Regions from separate parts of the Psychrilyobacter atlanticus DSM 19335 genome, predicted to be linked through region 1. Evidence: riboswitches for the same ligand, from Rfam matches in the RefSeq annotation. Region 1 holds a riboswitch; the other holds the start of a gene.
What was found. Region 1 has a riboswitch for thiamine pyrophosphate ahead of thiM (hydroxyethylthiazole kinase). Riboswitches for the same ligand answer to the same signal wherever they lie in the genome.

Region 1 (8,196 bases):
CCAGAAGTACCTATTCCAAAAGAGATCTTTGAGGCAACTCAGGTAATTGGGTTGACCATATCTATAGATAAGTTAAACAAGATAAGAGAAGAAAGGTTAAAAACAATGAAAGCAGAGGAGAGAGCATCTAGTTATGCATCCTTCGGAAGAATATTGGAAGAATTGGATTATTCAGACAGTATAATGAAAAAATTACGGTGTCCAGTAATAGATGTATCACAAAAAGCCATTGAAGAAACGGCAGAGATCATCTTAAAATTAATAAAAGCATAATACTCAAGGAGGATTAACTCATGAAAAAATTTATTTATTCCTTTAACGACGGTGGAAAGGAAATGAAGTCTTTATTAGGAGGAAAAGGTGCAAACCTTTCTGAAATGACTAAATTAGGATTACCAATTCCACAAGGATTTGTTATAACGACAGAAGCTTGTATGAAATACTATGAAGAGCAAAAAAAAGTATGGAAGGGCTTAAAGAAAGATATAGAGCAAAACTTAAAGAACTTAGAGGCCGTGACAGATAAAAAATTTGGAGGAGATAATCCACTTTTTGTTTCAGTAAGATCTGGTGCTGCCATATCTATGCCTGGAATGATGGATACAATCTTAAACTTAGGTTTAAATGACAAAACATATAAGTTACTTGCAACGCAAACAGGAAATGAAGAGTTTGCATTTAATAGTTATAAAAGATTTATACAAATGTTTTCGGAGGTAGTATATGGAATTGAAAAGTACAAGTATGATTTACTTGAAAAAGAACTTGAGAAGAATGGAACTAAAAAAGAAACTTATATTAAAGAATATAAAAAACTCTTCAAATCAGAAGTAAACTTTAAGTTTCCAGAAGATCCAATGGACCAACTGTTAGCAGCAATCGAAGCAGTATTTAGCTCTTGGAACAATCCTAGAGCTATCTACTACCGTAATTTAAATAATATCCCACATGATATTGGAACAGGAGTTACAGTTCAATCTATGGTATTTGGTAATATGGGAGATACTTCAGGTACAGGAGTAGTATTTACTAGAAATCCATCTTGTGGTGAAAATAAATTGTTTGGTGAATTTTTAATCGATGCTCAAGGGGAAGATGTAGTAGCAGGAATAAGAACTCCAAAAAAGATAGAAGAATTAGAAAATGTAATGCCTGAAACTTATAAAGAGTTAATAGATCTATGTGGCCTTTTAGAAGATCACTATAAAGATATGCAGGATATAGAATTTACTATTGAAAATCATAAATTATACATCCTTCAGACAAGAAATGGTAAGAGAACTGCAAATGCGGCTATAAAAGTAGCTACAGATTTAGTTAATGAAGGTATAATAACTAAGGAAAAAGCTATAATGATGATAGAACCTGAGATGATCTCACAGTTACTACATCCAACATTTTCAGAAGAAGAGTTATCAAATTCAGAAGTTTTAGTGACTGGATTAGCTGCATCACCAGGTGCTGCAACAGGAAAAGTATACTTTAGTTCAGAAAAAATAAAGGAAAATAATGGCGGAATCTTAGTAAGATTAGAAACTTCACCAGAAGATATTGAAGGAATGAATATAGCAGATGGAATATTAACTGTTCGTGGAGGGATGACTTCCCATGCAGCAGTAGTTGCCCGTGGAATGGGTAGATGCTGTATCTGTGGATGTGGATCACTTGACTTAGATGAAGAAAGAAGAGAATTTAAAGTAGGAAATATCACGGTCTCTGAGGGAGAATGTATATCATTAAATGGAAGTACAGGAAATGTATACTTAGGTGAGCTTAATAAAAGTGACTCTGGATTAACAGATGAATTTAAGATGATCCTGGATTGGTCTAGTGAAATTGGAGCAATGAAGGTTTTGGCAAATGCTGATACACCTTTAGATGCCAAAGTTGCTTATGACTTTGGAGCAAATGGAATAGGTCTTTGTAGAACTGAACATATGTTTTTCGAGGAAAAAAAGATAAATCATGTTAGAGAGATGATCTTAGCTGAAAATAGTCACGAAAGAAAGATAGCTTTAGAGAGTATTTTACCTCTTCAAAGACTTGATTTTAAAGGAATATTTGAAGCAATGAAAGGGAATTCTGTAACAGTAAGATTGATCGATCCTCCACTACATGAGTTCTTACCAAGAGAGATAGAAGAGAAATTAAAGTTAACAGAATCTATGGGAATTACCATGGAAGAGATAGATAATAGAATGTTAAAGTTAGAAGAATTAAACCCTATGCTGGGTCATCGTGGGTGTAGATTAGGAATAACTTACCCTGAGATCTATGAGATGCAGTCTAGAGCAATCATTGAAGCTGCGATAGAAGTTAAAAAATCTGGAATCGAAGTGAAACCTGAAATAATGATTCCATTAGTAGGAAAAGTAGAAGAACTTGGATACTTGAGAGATAGATTAGTATTAATAGTAGATGAAGTAATTGAAAACTCAGATATAGATATGGAATATAAAATAGGAACGATGATAGAAGTTCCTAGAGCTTGTGTTACAGCTGATGAGATTGCAGAAAAAGCAGACTTCTTTAGTTTTGGAACGAATGACCTGACTCAGATAACTTTTGGATATTCAAGAGATGATGCAGGAAAGTTTATCTCTGACTACAGAGAAAAAAATATCTTAGATGCAGATCCATTTGAAACTATAGATATAAAGGGTGTAGGAAAATTGATGGAGATGGCAGCAACTTTAGGTAGAGCAGCAAAGAAAGGTCTTAAGATAGGTGTTTGTGGAGAACATGGAGGAGATCCAAAAAGTATTGAATTTTTCCACTCAATCGGTTTAGCTTATGTAAGTTGTTCACCATATAGAATACCTATTGCTAAATTAGCAGTAGCGCAGAACACTATAAGAGGAAGAAATTATTCTTTTTAAAAGATAAAAATGAAATTTATTTGTCATTTAGATATATTTATGATAGATTATAGAAAAGCAAGGGAGCTGTAACGGCTGAGAGGAGACAAGATAGTCTCGACCTTTAACCTGATCTAGGTAATTCTAGCGTAGGAAGTGATAAAATAATATTTTATTGTTAAAGATGCCTTTGTTTAAGGCATCTTTTTTTTGTAGTTTGGGAAATTATACCCGCAAGAGCATCACAAAAATGCTAGTAGTTCACTTTGTAAACATAGAATTTTGCGATAAGGTTTATGGAGTAAATAAAAAATAATAAAGATCTAGATTATGCCTGTTTGGATGCAACATCATGTTGCTTTTTGTTTTATAAAGAGATTTGGAGGAAAAATGGAAGGAATTATACAGATGAAAGATGAATTGAAAAAAGTAAAGGAAAATATAGAGAAGAACAGACCCCTAGTACATAATATTACAAACTATGTAACGGTAAATGATTGTGCTAATATTCAATTAGCTTTTGATGGAAGTCCCATCATGGCAGACAGTATTTTAGAGGTAGAAGAGGTTGTATCAGTATGCAGCTCCCTGGTAATAAATATAGGAACGATAAATGAAAGGACTATAGAATCAATGATAAGAGCGGGAGAAATGGCTAATATTAAAGAAATACCAGTAATTTTAGATCCTGTAGGTTATGGGTTTACTAAGTTAAGAACTGATGGGGTAGATGAGATATTATCCAAGGTTAAGGTATCGGTAATTAAGGGGAATATCAGTGAGATTAAGGGATTGCTAAAGGGAAATAATGATATTAACGGAGTGGATGTGAGCACTGCAGATAAAGAGTTAACTAAGGAAGGTATCTTTGAAATAGCTAAAAAAGTATCAAAAGTACATAATTGTGTTGTTGCTGTAACATCAAAAGTTGATGTGGTAACAGATGGTAAAAGAGTTGTTTATCTGTCCAATGGGAATCATATAATGTCTGATATTACAGGAACAGGTTGTATGATTAGTGCATTATTAGGAGTGAGCCTTGGAGGGAATAAAGAAAATATATTTATGGGAACAACCTATGGAGTTGGAATGATGGGTGTTTGTGGAGAAATAGCTGCAAACTCTTTAGAAAAAAGGGAACTGAGTAGATTAAAAAATAATATATTGGATAAGGTTGGTTCTATAAAATTTGAAGAATTTATGGAAGTGTTGAATTATGAATACAACTAGAATAAAGAAGAGAGATCTTCTTCTCTATGGTGTTATTTCTAAAGGGGGTCTATCTTGGGAAGAATATTTTCAAAAGATTGAACAATCTATAGATGCTGGAGTAACAATAATTCAATTGAGGGAAAAAAATATGGATACCGATAGTTTTATTAAATTGGGAAAAAAAGTAAAAAAAATAACAGATAAAAAGGGCATCAAGTTAATTATCAACGATAATATAGGTGTGTGTAAGGAGATAGATTGTGAAGGGGTGCATATAGGTCAGGGAGATATCTCACCGACAGAGGCTAGAAAGATTTTGGGTGAAGATAAAATCATAGGTTTATCGATTCAAACAAGGGAACATCTAGATAAAAGTATAGACAGCGATATTGATTATTATGGGGTAGGAGCGGTGTTTGCAACTACAACAAAACTCGATGCAGACAATGTTTCGTATTCTGATTTAAAGGCATTATCTTTAGGTTCTAAAATTCCTATGGTGGCTATAGGAGGGATAAATAGATCAAATATATTAAAATTAGAAGGTACAGGAATAGCAGGGGTAGCGGTTGTATCAGCTATATATGGGGCAGAAGACACATACAAAGAGTCGAAGATACTCTTTAATTTAGCAAAAAAAACTTTTTTTAAAGGTGGAGGGAAAGAGATGAATACAGTATTAACTATAGCAGGAAGTGACTCTAGTGGAGGAGCTGGAATACAAGCAGATTTAAAAACTTTTACAATGCATAATACATTTGGAATGAGTGTAATAACAGCAATTACAGCACAAAATACAACTGGGGTAAGATCTATTCAAAATATAAATAAAGAAATAATAGAGGATCAAATAGATGCAGTATTTGAAGATATATATCCCATGGCAGTAAAGATAGGGATGGTATCTAACACAGAGATAATAAAAATAATTTCAAAAAAATTGAGAAACTATGATGCAAAAAACATAGTTTTAGATACAGTAATGGTATCAACAAGTGGTCATACTTTGTTAGAAAAAGAAGCTAGGGAAACTCTTGTAGATGAATTATTGCCACTGGCTTCTATCATCACTCCTAATCTGCCGGAAGCAGAGATATTATGTGGGTTTGAGATAACTAATGAAGATGAGATGAAAAAAGCATGTCAAAAGATATCTAGTTATTATAAAGGCTATATCCTAATTAAAGGAGGGCACCTTGAAACCAGTAAAAAAGCAATTGATATACTTTACAAAGATGGCAAATATGAGATTTTTGAAAATGATTTTATAGATAATAAAAATACTCATGGGACAGGATGTACACTTTCTAGTGCTATTGCCGCTAACTTAGCTTTAGGAGGTAGTGTAGAAGAATCAGTGAAAAAAGCAAAAAATTACGTATACAGTGCAATTTCAAGTAAGATAGATCTTGGAAATGGGAAAGGACCAATTGATCATATGTATAAATTTAATTTAGGAGGGAAAAATTAATGTCAGTATCTAATATAGAACAAGAAAAAACATTACTAGAAGAACTAAAAGATGCGTGTAAGGATGTATGGCATGAGTATACCCATCCGGAATTTATAGATCAGCTTCAAGATGGAACATTGGATATAGAAAAATTCAGATATTATTTAAAACAAGATTACCTGTATTTATTACACTATGTAAGGTGTTTTGCATTGATGGCGTTTAAAGGGGAAAGCTTAGAAGAGATACAGTTTGCTCTAGAGGGTACACTATGGATAACAGAGGGAGAACTAGAACTGCATAGTCAGTATAAAGAGTGGGGGATAGAGAAACATGAATTAGAAAGTTCTGAAGAATCTATAGAGTGTATTGCTTATACGAGATATATGAAAGATGTTGGGGCGAGTGGTGACTACCTGGATCTAATGATTGCTATTGCTTCTTGTTATATTGGATATGGAGAAATAGGACAAAGGTTGCTGGCAGATGAAAAAACAGTGTTGGAAGGAAATCCATATAAAGAGTGGATCCATATGTATGGAGGAGAAGGTTATCAGTCTTCTACGGTTGAGTTTGTAGAAAAATTAAATAGTTACGGTAATGGTATAAGTCATAAAAAATTAGAAAAATTAAAAATTATATTTAGGGAAGTAACAAGATTAGAGGTAGCTTTTTGGGATATGGGGATGAGAGGAGATAAAAAGATAAAATAGGGAAAGATAAAGTTAAAGAAATTATTATTAAAAGGTTGGGAGGGGAGTAAAATAATAAAGAATAAGCTAAATATGAGAGAGATAGTAGTTATGGCGGTGCTATCGATGGCATATGCAGTTATTTATATTGGTGGTGTAGGAGCTTGGGGAATATTTAATGCAATATTTGGGCCTATTGGAACAGATATAGTATACGGTATCTGGTTTATGTCAGCAGTAACAAGTATGTATATAATTAGAAAACCAGGGTGTGCATTCCTTGGTGAGATGATGGCGGCGATGTCAGAGGTTTTACTAGGAACACCAGTAGGAGTAACGATGTTAATAGGAGCAGCAATTCAAGGGGCCTCTAGTGAATTAGCATTTACGATAACAGGTTACAAGAAATACAATACGTTTGTTTTAATTTTAGCAGGGATATTTCCCAGTTTAGGAACATTTTTATACTCATATATTATGTATGGATTTTCTCATTTACCGGTAAAAATGGTTGTTATGATGTTAATAATTAGAGTGATTTCTGGTGGTTTGATAGGAGGATATGGCGGTAAGATGGTAGCTGATACTCTAGCATCAACAGGTAGTCTAAACACATTTTCACTGGGAAGAGAAAGGAGGATAAAAATAAATGGCTAGGGTAGAATTAATAAATTTTAGTTTGAAATATTATGGACATAAGAAGGAAACACTTTCAAATATCAATTTAAGTTTTGATACTAATGAAAAAATACTCCTGCTATCACCTAGTGGATATGGAAAGAGCAGCCTTTTACTTTGTCTTCTTGGGATTATTCAAAGAAATAATCTAGGAGAAGTAAAGGGAAAGATTAGAATTGATGGCACAGATATAGAAGAGATGTCTCCTATAGAGATAGCCAAGAATTTTGGAATAGTTTTTCAAGATCCAGAGAATCAATTTTGTACAATGTATCCTGAAGATGAGATAGCTTTTTCATTGGAGAATTTTTGTACTCCTTCAGAGAAAATAGGGGAAAAAATAGATAAAGTATTAGAGCAAGTAAAAATGAAAGATAAAAAAAGAGAGATGTTATCTAATCTTTCAGGAGGAGAGCAGCAAAAAGTTGCCATAGGTTCTTCATTAGCAGTAGAAAGTAAAATGTTGCTGTTAGATGAACCTACAGCAAATTTAGATACCTTAGGAAGGTGTGAAATAAATGAATTAATAACATCTCTTGATATTGGGTACCTCCTTGTAGAGCATAATTTTGAAGAATGGTTAGATAGAATAACAAGGGCAATTGTTATAGATAAAAATGGGACTATAAGAGTTGATAGTAGTGGAAAAGATTTTTTAGATAAAAATAGTGATATTTTAATAGAACTTGGCTTATCTAAAAATACAGAAGAGGATAAAAGTATCTGTAATAAGATGTCTTCGAATAAAAGTGATAAACTTTTAGAAATAAAAAAATTAAATTTTAAATATGCAGAAAAAACCATATTAAATGATCTTTCCTTTGATGTAAATTCAGGTGAAATTGTAGCACTATTAGGAAAAAATGGAGCTGGAAAGACTACTTTATCTAAAATTTTAGGTGGAATGGAATCGAGATTTAATGGTGAAGTATCTTACAGGGGTAAAAATATTAAAAAAATGTCAAAAGAAAAACTATATAGTGAACTAACTTATGTTTTTCAAAATCCTGAACACCAATTTATAAAAGATTCTGTAAGAGATGAGATAGAACTCTTTAAGGAAATTCATGGAGAAGAGATCTGTGTAGATACTATTTTAGACAAGTATAATTTAGAGGGGGTAAAAAATGAAAATCCATTTACTCTCTCTGGAGGCCAAAAAAGAAGGCTTTCAGTGGCGATAATGTTATCAAAAAAGCATAATGTATTAATCTTAGATGAACCAACTTTTGGATTGGATTATTATAATACTAGAGAATTGATGATACAAATAAAAGGTCTAGCTAAAAAAGGTATGGGAATA
Region 2 (8,196 bases), on a different contig from region 1:
CTGCTCTTATAATCTCTGCTACATATGCTGCACTGTTTAATCCAAAGGCTAACCCTGCTACCACTAAGATTGGTACATCTCTCAGAGATCCCACAAATATTACATTGGCTAAAACCATCAGTTGTACCACAGCTGGTGTTCCACGAATTAGATCTACATAGATGAGCGCTCCCTGAGATAATGGATTAAATTTATTTTTAAATGGGTAGAAGTGACTCAGTCTGCAGAGTGCGAGTACTACTCCTAATACTATTCCAATTATTGCTGCTAAAATTGTTACATTGATGGAAAACAATAACCCTTTCAGGATATACATATATCTGTCCCCGTCTATAAATATTCCCTTAAGTGTTTCTAAATATGCCATTTTTCCTTTCCTCCTTATTTATTCATAAAAAAAATCCCAAAACACGTAGTTATACTACATCTCCTGGGATAAAAAAAGCCGTCATAGTTGACGGCTAAAATTTCAATACTTAATATACTCATAGAGACATAATGTTACTATCTCTAATCTTTGCAAAAAGTCTATCCGAAGATCAGCCTGTTTATAAATTTAGTTGGGTGTAATTTTCTTTCCCTTATCCTGCTGTTCATTAACATGGCGAAACCTCCTTTTTGAATTTTTTGCTCTAATTTATTTAAAGAAATACTATCATGATTTATTTAATTTGGTCAACTTTTATTTTAAAATATTTTTCTATTTTATTTATACGATCCTCTCAAACCTTGATATTTCATGGGTTCTGACACCATCATCTATTATAAATTTCCCTTTTTTTTTCTTGTCTCCAGAATCAAATACGGCTTCTCCATAGAAATCTACGAATTTAAATCTATAGTCAGGAGAATATATCTCAAAGGAATAATTACCCTTTAAAAGGTCTATTATATCTAACAATCTATCCAACAATTTTTTAGGCCTTCTAAAAAAAACATTTAAAATAAGTTCTTTTTCATCCTTTGAACTAATATTTAGATCTTCCAGCATGGAGTTTAAAATAAAAAAATTATCTATCTTTCCAACAAATTTTATTTTAAACTCATCTCGTTTAAAATCATCTTCGTCCAAAACTTTCATTATGCAAGGTCTTTAGTTCTTTTTATAGGGCACAGGTCCCCACACATAGTACAAGTTTCCCCATCTATTGGTTGAGATGATTTTCTATATGCCTTTGCTTTTACAGGGTCGATGCATAGTTCTAACATATTATCCCAGTTTAATTCTCCACGGGCTTTACTCATAGCATTATCCCACTCTATTGCCCCGGGAATTTGTTTAGCTATATCCCCTGCATGAGCCGCGATCCTAGAAGCGATTATTCCCTCTTTCATATCATCTAAATCCGGTAATCTAAGGTGTTCTGCTGGTGTTACATAACAAAGAAAATCCGCTCCACTGGCAGCTGCCAATGCTCCTCCAATCGCTGAAGTTATATGATCGTATCCTGGCGCAATATCAGTAACAAGAGGCCCCAATACATAAAATGGCGCTCCATGACATAATTTTTTTTCCAATTGCATATTAGCAGCTATCTCATGTAATGGAACATGTCCAGGTCCCTCTATCATTACCTGTACATCTCTTGCCCATGCTTTTTTTGTCAACTCTCCTAAAAATAATAACTCTTGAATTTGAGGAGCATCTGTTGCATCTTTTATACTTCCAGGTCTAAGTCCATCTCCTAAACTAAGAGTTACATCGTGCTCTACACATATATCAAGCAGTCTGTCATAGTGTTCATAGAATGGGTTTTCTTTTTTATTTAATTTCATCCATTCATATAAGATAGCTCCTCCACGACTTACAACTTTAGTTAATCTAGGGTTGTTATCTACTCTTTCTGCACATACTTGGTTTAAGCCTGCATGGATAGTCAAGAAATCTATCCCATTTTTTGCATGCTCTTCCACTACTTCGAAGAGGTCATCTACTGTCATATCTTTTATATTTTTCCCATATTTTGCTACTGCATCATACATAGGCACAGTTCCTAACATAACGTCAGAATATTCTACTAATTTAGTTCTAAATTCGTTGGTAGCTCCAAAGATACTAAGATCCATAATTGCATCTGCCTTATATTCCAATGCTTTTTTTACCTTTTCAAATTCTAAGTCTAAATCATATGAATCTTCCGATACTCCTAAGTTTACATTTACCTTAGTTTTTAGACCTTCTCCAACAGCTATTCCTCTAAGAGATTTATGATTTTTATTTGCAGGTATTACGATCTTTCCCTCACTCATCTTTTTAAGTAATGTCTTTTCATCTATAGTTTCAGATGCCAATACATCCCTCATTTCCTTTGTTATTATTCCTTTTTTAGCTGCATTCATCTGTGTTGTATAATTATTCATCTTGCCCCCCTATTTAATCTATTATTTCATTTAATTTTTTAATCTTTTCTACAATATTTTCTGCTCCTACTATCTCACTGACCATACATATACTGGCAGCTCCCAACCTTTTTACTTCCTCTACATTACTCTCTTTTATCCCACCAATTGCTACAAAAGGCAGATCTATATTTTTTATAACTTCTTCTAAATATTCCAGTCCTACAGGATCTTTTTCCTTCGTAGTTGTCTTAAATATAGGTCCTACCCCAATATAATCAGCTCCATCTGCCACAGCTTTCTTGGCGTGCTCCAGACAATGGGTAGATCTTCCTATTATCTTATCTTTTCCAATTAACTTTCTTACATGAGATATCTCCATATCATCCTGCCCTACGTGAACCCCGTCTGCATCTACTAAAATTGCTATATCTACATGGTCGTTGACTATAAAAATAACATTATTTTCAAGGCATAATCTTCTTATTTCTATAATCTCTTCTACCTTTTCCTTTATAGATTTTTCCTTCTCCCTGTATTGGATTATCTTTATTCCACCATCAATCATAGATCTCACACACTCTATATTAGACCTTCCATTGGCAAACTTCTCCCCTGTGATCCCGTATATTCCATGAGGTATAGTCCCTTTAGTTTTTTTCATAATATCCTCCCTTATTCATCACAAGATTAGCCATTATAGAAGCTACTATCAAAACCTTAGGAGAGTAGGTTTTATATTTATCGATCCCCTTTTTAAAATCTCCAACCACATATAGATTTTCACCAAATTTTTTAGTATGTATATTGTCGGTATCATGATGTGCTATCCCAGAGGCTGAAACAATAAGTTTATTAGAATCATAAAACTCCTCTACTAATAGAGTCTTATACTCCTTCTTATCAAAGGCTTCTACCAGGATATCGCAGTCAAAAAATAGATCTTTTATATTATTTTTTTCAATTTTTTTATCTATGATTTCAATCTCTAAGTTTGGTGCTATCCTCGTTAAATTTTCCCTCAATGCTTCTACTTTAGATTTTCCAATCTGATCATGAAAATAAAACTGTCTGTTGAGATTAGAATTCTCTATCCTGTCAAAGTCAGCTATCTTAAGGTTCGATACCCCGCTTCTTACTAAATTAACTGCTACATTTGATCCTATCCCTCCAGCTCCTAAAATACCTATCTTCATACAATCAGCTCCCAGTCTTTATGAACTACCTGATAACCCCTTTCTCTTATGGCACTTTCTGTCTCCTCCACACTTCTGTTGTCTGAAATTTCAAATTGTGGTGTTGATTTTTCCATATCACTATATGCTCCTACATTGGTTTTGGATCCTGCTGAAAATTTAGTCACTCCCAATCCAATCAGGTTATCCCTGAACTCCGCAACCTCTCTGGTAGATATATTTATCCCTGCTTTAGGAAGAAATAGTCTATAAGCCAAAACAAACTGAACAAAACTTGCGTCATCTAAGATATATTTACTCTTATAACCACCCTCTGCTTCATTTATACGAGGCAGTGAGATAGAAAACTCACTGTTTAAATATTTATCTGTAAGATATTCAGCATGAAGTCCCGATAGATAAGCTTCCTCTACCAAATCTCCCAATCCAAATAAGGTCCCGATATTTATACTTCTAAGTCCTGCTTTAGCTCCCCTTTCAGGTGTTTCCAGCCTCCACATATAATCTGATTTTTTTCCTCCCAGATGTACACTTTTATAGATTTTTTCATCATAAACTTCCTGGTATATAGTCAGTCCGTCAACTCCAATATTACCTAACCTCCTGTATTCTTCTGTCTCCAATGGGTATATCTCTACCACTACAGAATCAAAATGCTTTTTCAATATTTTAACTGCATCCTCTATATAATCTACTCCCACTAACCCTTCGGCTTCCCCTGTTAAAAGGAGGATATGTCTTATCCCTGTTTTGGCGATCTCTATAGCTTCAGCTTGTATCTCATTTAATTTAAGGTGTTTTCTATCAATCTTATTGTTTTTATTGAATCCGCAATAGGTGCATTCATTGGTACAGTAGTTTGAAATATACATGGGGATATACAGACTTATTATCTTTCCAAACTGCTGGACACTCCTCCTCTGGGCTTCCTTTGCCATCTCCTCCAGATGATCCTTGGCCTTAGGAGATAACAAATTTAAAAAATCAAACTTAGTTAATTTATCTTTTTTTATAGATCTTTTTATCTCTTCATGGGTAAGTTCATCCATATATTTTTCCATATCAAAATCTTTGAATTTTTCTACTTCTTTATAAAATGACATCTTTCCTCCTAATTATTATGTAAAAAACCTGTCAGTGGTGACGATGCATTGGCATATCTGCTTTCCTCTGCCATCCTAGCTTTGTATGCCATCCTTCCTGCTTTTACTGCCAATGCAAAAGCTTCTCCCATCTCAGCTGGGTTAGGAGAGCACGCTATTGCAGTGTTTACAAGTACTGCTGCTGCTCCCATCTCCATAGCTTCTGCTGCCTGGGATGGTTTCCCGATCCCTGCATCCACGATGATTGGAAGATCTATATTTTCTATCATTATCTCAATCATTGCCTTAGTTTCTATCCCACGATTTGATCCTATAGGTGACCCCAAAGGCATTACTGCTGCTGCTCCAGCTTCCTTTAATCTCTGTCCAGCTATTAGATCTGGAGTCATATACGGTAATACTATAAACCCTTCACCTGCCAGAACCTTCGTTGCCTTAATAGTCTCCGCATTATCCGGCATTAAATATTTCATATCATTTATTACCTCTATCTTAATAAAATCACCACATCCTGCAGCTCTTGCTATCCTTGCAATCTTTATGGCTTCCTCTGCATTTCTAGCCCCTGATGTATTGGGCAGTAGAGTAATGTCTTTAGGAATATAATTCAATATATTTTCATCACTATTATTTAAATTTACCCTTCTAAGAGCCATGGTTATTATCTGTGACTGGCTGGCCTCTAGCATCTTTGGTATCTCATCTTTAGAAGAAAACTTGCCTGTTCCTGTCAACAATCTGCTTTTAAATTCCACTCCGCCTAATATTAATTTATCCATCTCTATCCCCCTGATACAAAATATAATACTTCTACGCTATCTCTTAAATTCAAATTACTTCTCGACCAAAGGTTCTTTTTTACGACCTCATCGTTGTGTAAAATCACCACACCATCACTATCCAGCCCTAAACTTTTTACCAGATCATGGATATTTTCTGCTTCTACTTTTTTTACCTCACCGTTTAAAGTTATCTCCATCTATCCCCCTTTAGTCTTTATGTAATAAAAAAACCGTATACCCACAGGTATACGGTTATGATTGTTCTCTAAAAAAATATAACTTACTATAAATTTTATAAAAAAACTCCGCTTTCCTACGCTAGTGTTAACTAGATTCAGGTTCAAAGGGTCAGTAATTTTATACTTCTCAGCCACATGGCTCCCCTAGCTGTCTATTCGATTGTCTCTTTCTTGATTCAATTTTAGTTTATATATTTTTTCTGTTTTTGTCAATCTTTTCTTTTTTTTCTACCATTTTTTGAAACACTTCTGTAGAAATATTTCCTAGCCCTATGTCTATCCCTGCCCTGTGAAGTCCATGAAAATCAGAACCTCCAGTTAAGATAAGATCTCTTTTTTTAGCTATCTTCATAAGTTTATTTTTTTTTCTCAGAGCTATATTAGGATAATACAGTTCCAGCCCGTCCAATCCATTTTTTATCAAATTATCTATTATATTTATCACTGTATCATCTGGATGGGATATCAGATGTGGGTGAGCCAAGATAACTACAGCTCCATTGGCTTTTAATTTTTTTACTACTTCCACCATATCAACCCCTACCTTGGGAACGTATGCAGGTTTTCCGTCTCCCAAATACCTGTCAAATACTTGATCCATGGTAACTGCAAAACCTTTTTTTATTATTATCTTAGCTATATGAGGCCGTCCGATTACATTCCCAAGAACTTCCCCTTCTACTTCGGATAAACTTATATCTATTCCTAAATCAGCTAATTTTTTCAGTATCTCCAAGGTTCTATTCTGTCTTTTCTCTTGAAGATTTTTTAGCCATTCCAAAAATTCTTCATCCTCTAAATTTAAAAAATACCCCAGTATATGGATGTCTTTATTCAAAAAATTAGCTGAAACCTCTATTCCATTTATAAATGTTATACCTTTTTTTTCTGCCTCTATTCTTCCCTCTTTCAGTCCATCTACATTATCATGATCGGTAATAGCCATGACCTCTATATTATTTTGTTTAGCTCGTTCTATCAGCTGTGTAGGAGTCAGTGTCCCATCTGAAAATGTAGAATGCATATGTAAATCTATCATGAGTCCTCCTTTTTAATGTTTCATCCTTTCGCATATTTCTTTTAATTCATTATCTATATAAACCATATCCACCAGATCATCGATCCATGAATACCTATTTCTATTCTCTATCTCAGAAATAATATGAAGTGCTGTAGCTTTTACTGTAGTTTCTTCACTCCAAATTGCATGATTTAAAAATCTCAGATCATTCTCACCAGCTTTATTTAATCTTTTCATTGTATTTTTACATTCATCACATACATGGACACACCTCTCTAAGTCAGCATCTTCCTCAGTTTTTCCAACTTCGTATACACTGAGACTCCTTCCAGATTCTCCACATAGTTCACAGGTTGATTTTGATCTTCTTACCAATTCTTTTCCAAATTCTGCTACATTGTTTTTTCTTCCTTTACTTCTTCCTGTCCATTTAGCCATGATCCTATCTCCTTTTTATTTTCTTATTTCCACCTGTTATTATATCATAAACAACATAAAAACTTTAGTGTTAATAAAAAAATAGCGAAGATAGATCCCCGCTATTTTATATGTTCTATAACTTTTCCAATCCCTGCTTTAAATCATCTATAATATCATTTACACCTTCTAAACCTACAGATATTCTAACTAATCCATCTGTAATTCCTGATGCTAATCTCTCTTCTCTAGTATATGGAGAATGTGTCATCGATGCCGGATGCTGGATCAATGTTTCTGTATCTCCTAAACTTACTGCCAAAGTACATAACTCCAAGCTATTTAATAATTTCTTCCCAGCTTCTATTCCACCCTTTACGTCAAATGCTATTATTCCACCAAATCCATTCATTTGCTCCTTTGCAATCTCGTGTCCTTCATGAGATTCAAGCCCTGGATAATATACCTTTTCTATCATAGGATGATCATCTAAGAATCTAGCTATGTCATATGCATTACTGCAATGTCTTTCCATTCTAAGCTCTAAAGTCTTCATTCCTCTTATCATAAGAAAAGCGTCTTGCGGACTAAGAACTGAACCAGTCATATCCTTTACACCTATTAATCTTATTTGAGTTACTGTTTCTAAATCTCCTGCTACAAATCCTGCTACTACGTCTCCATGACCATTTAAGTATTTAGTTGCTGAATGAACTACTAAGTCAGCACCTAATTTTATAGGATTTTGAAGGTATGGTGTTGCAAATGTATTGTCTACTACTACCTTAGTTCCTTCATTTTTATGAGCTATCTCACAAACAGCTGTTACATCCACAACTTTTAAGTTAGGATTTGCCGGTGTTTCTAAATAAACTATTCTAGTATTAGGTTTCATAGCTTTTTTCACAGCTTCTAAATCAGAAGTATCAACAAATTCTACATCGATTCCAAATTTAGTTAATCCATGACACAAGAAAGCATATGTACACCCATATAAAGTTTTGTCAGCTAATAAATGATCCCCAGCTTTAAGCAATGTCCACATAGTAGATGAGATAGCTCCCATTCCTGAACTAGTTGCTAACGCCGCTTCTGCTC

Region 2: linked by a shared signal. The riboswitch ahead of thiS (sulfur carrier protein ThiS) and the one ahead of thiM (hydroxyethylthiazole kinase) in region 1 are both predicted to bind thiamine pyrophosphate.

The regions. Positions count from the first base shown of each region.
Region 1 is NZ_KE384548.1:358,202-366,397, forward strand. It holds gene ppsR (pyruvate, phosphate dikinase/phosphoenolpyruvate synthase regulator) at 1-273, shown strand, start outside; gene ppdK (pyruvate, phosphate dikinase) at 294-2,879, shown strand; TPP riboswitch at 2,929-3,031, shown strand; gene thiM (hydroxyethylthiazole kinase) at 3,249-4,088, shown strand; gene thiD (bifunctional hydroxymethylpyrimidine kinase/phosphomethylpyrimidine kinase) at 4,075-5,541, shown strand; gene tenA (thiaminase II) at 5,541-6,236, shown strand; gene K337_RS0113515 (ECF transporter S component) at 6,309-6,872, shown strand; gene K337_RS0113520 (ABC transporter ATP-binding protein) at 6,865-8,196, shown strand, end outside.
Region 2 is NZ_KE384547.1:1,983,998-1,992,193, forward strand. It holds gene K337_RS0109970 (amino acid ABC transporter permease) at 1-367, opposite strand, end outside; gene K337_RS0109975 (hypothetical protein) at 710-1,081, opposite strand; gene thiC (phosphomethylpyrimidine synthase ThiC) at 1,081-2,361, opposite strand; gene thiE (thiamine phosphate synthase) at 2,375-3,004, opposite strand; gene thiF (sulfur carrier protein ThiS adenylyltransferase ThiF) at 2,991-3,536, opposite strand; gene thiH (2-iminoacetate synthase ThiH) at 3,533-4,639, opposite strand; gene K337_RS0110000 (thiazole synthase) at 4,648-5,418, opposite strand; gene thiS (sulfur carrier protein ThiS) at 5,421-5,618, opposite strand; TPP riboswitch at 5,715-5,816, opposite strand; gene K337_RS0110015 (PHP domain-containing protein) at 5,848-6,699, opposite strand; gene K337_RS19215 (hypothetical protein) at 6,712-7,119, opposite strand; gene megL (methionine gamma-lyase) at 7,235-8,196, opposite strand, start outside.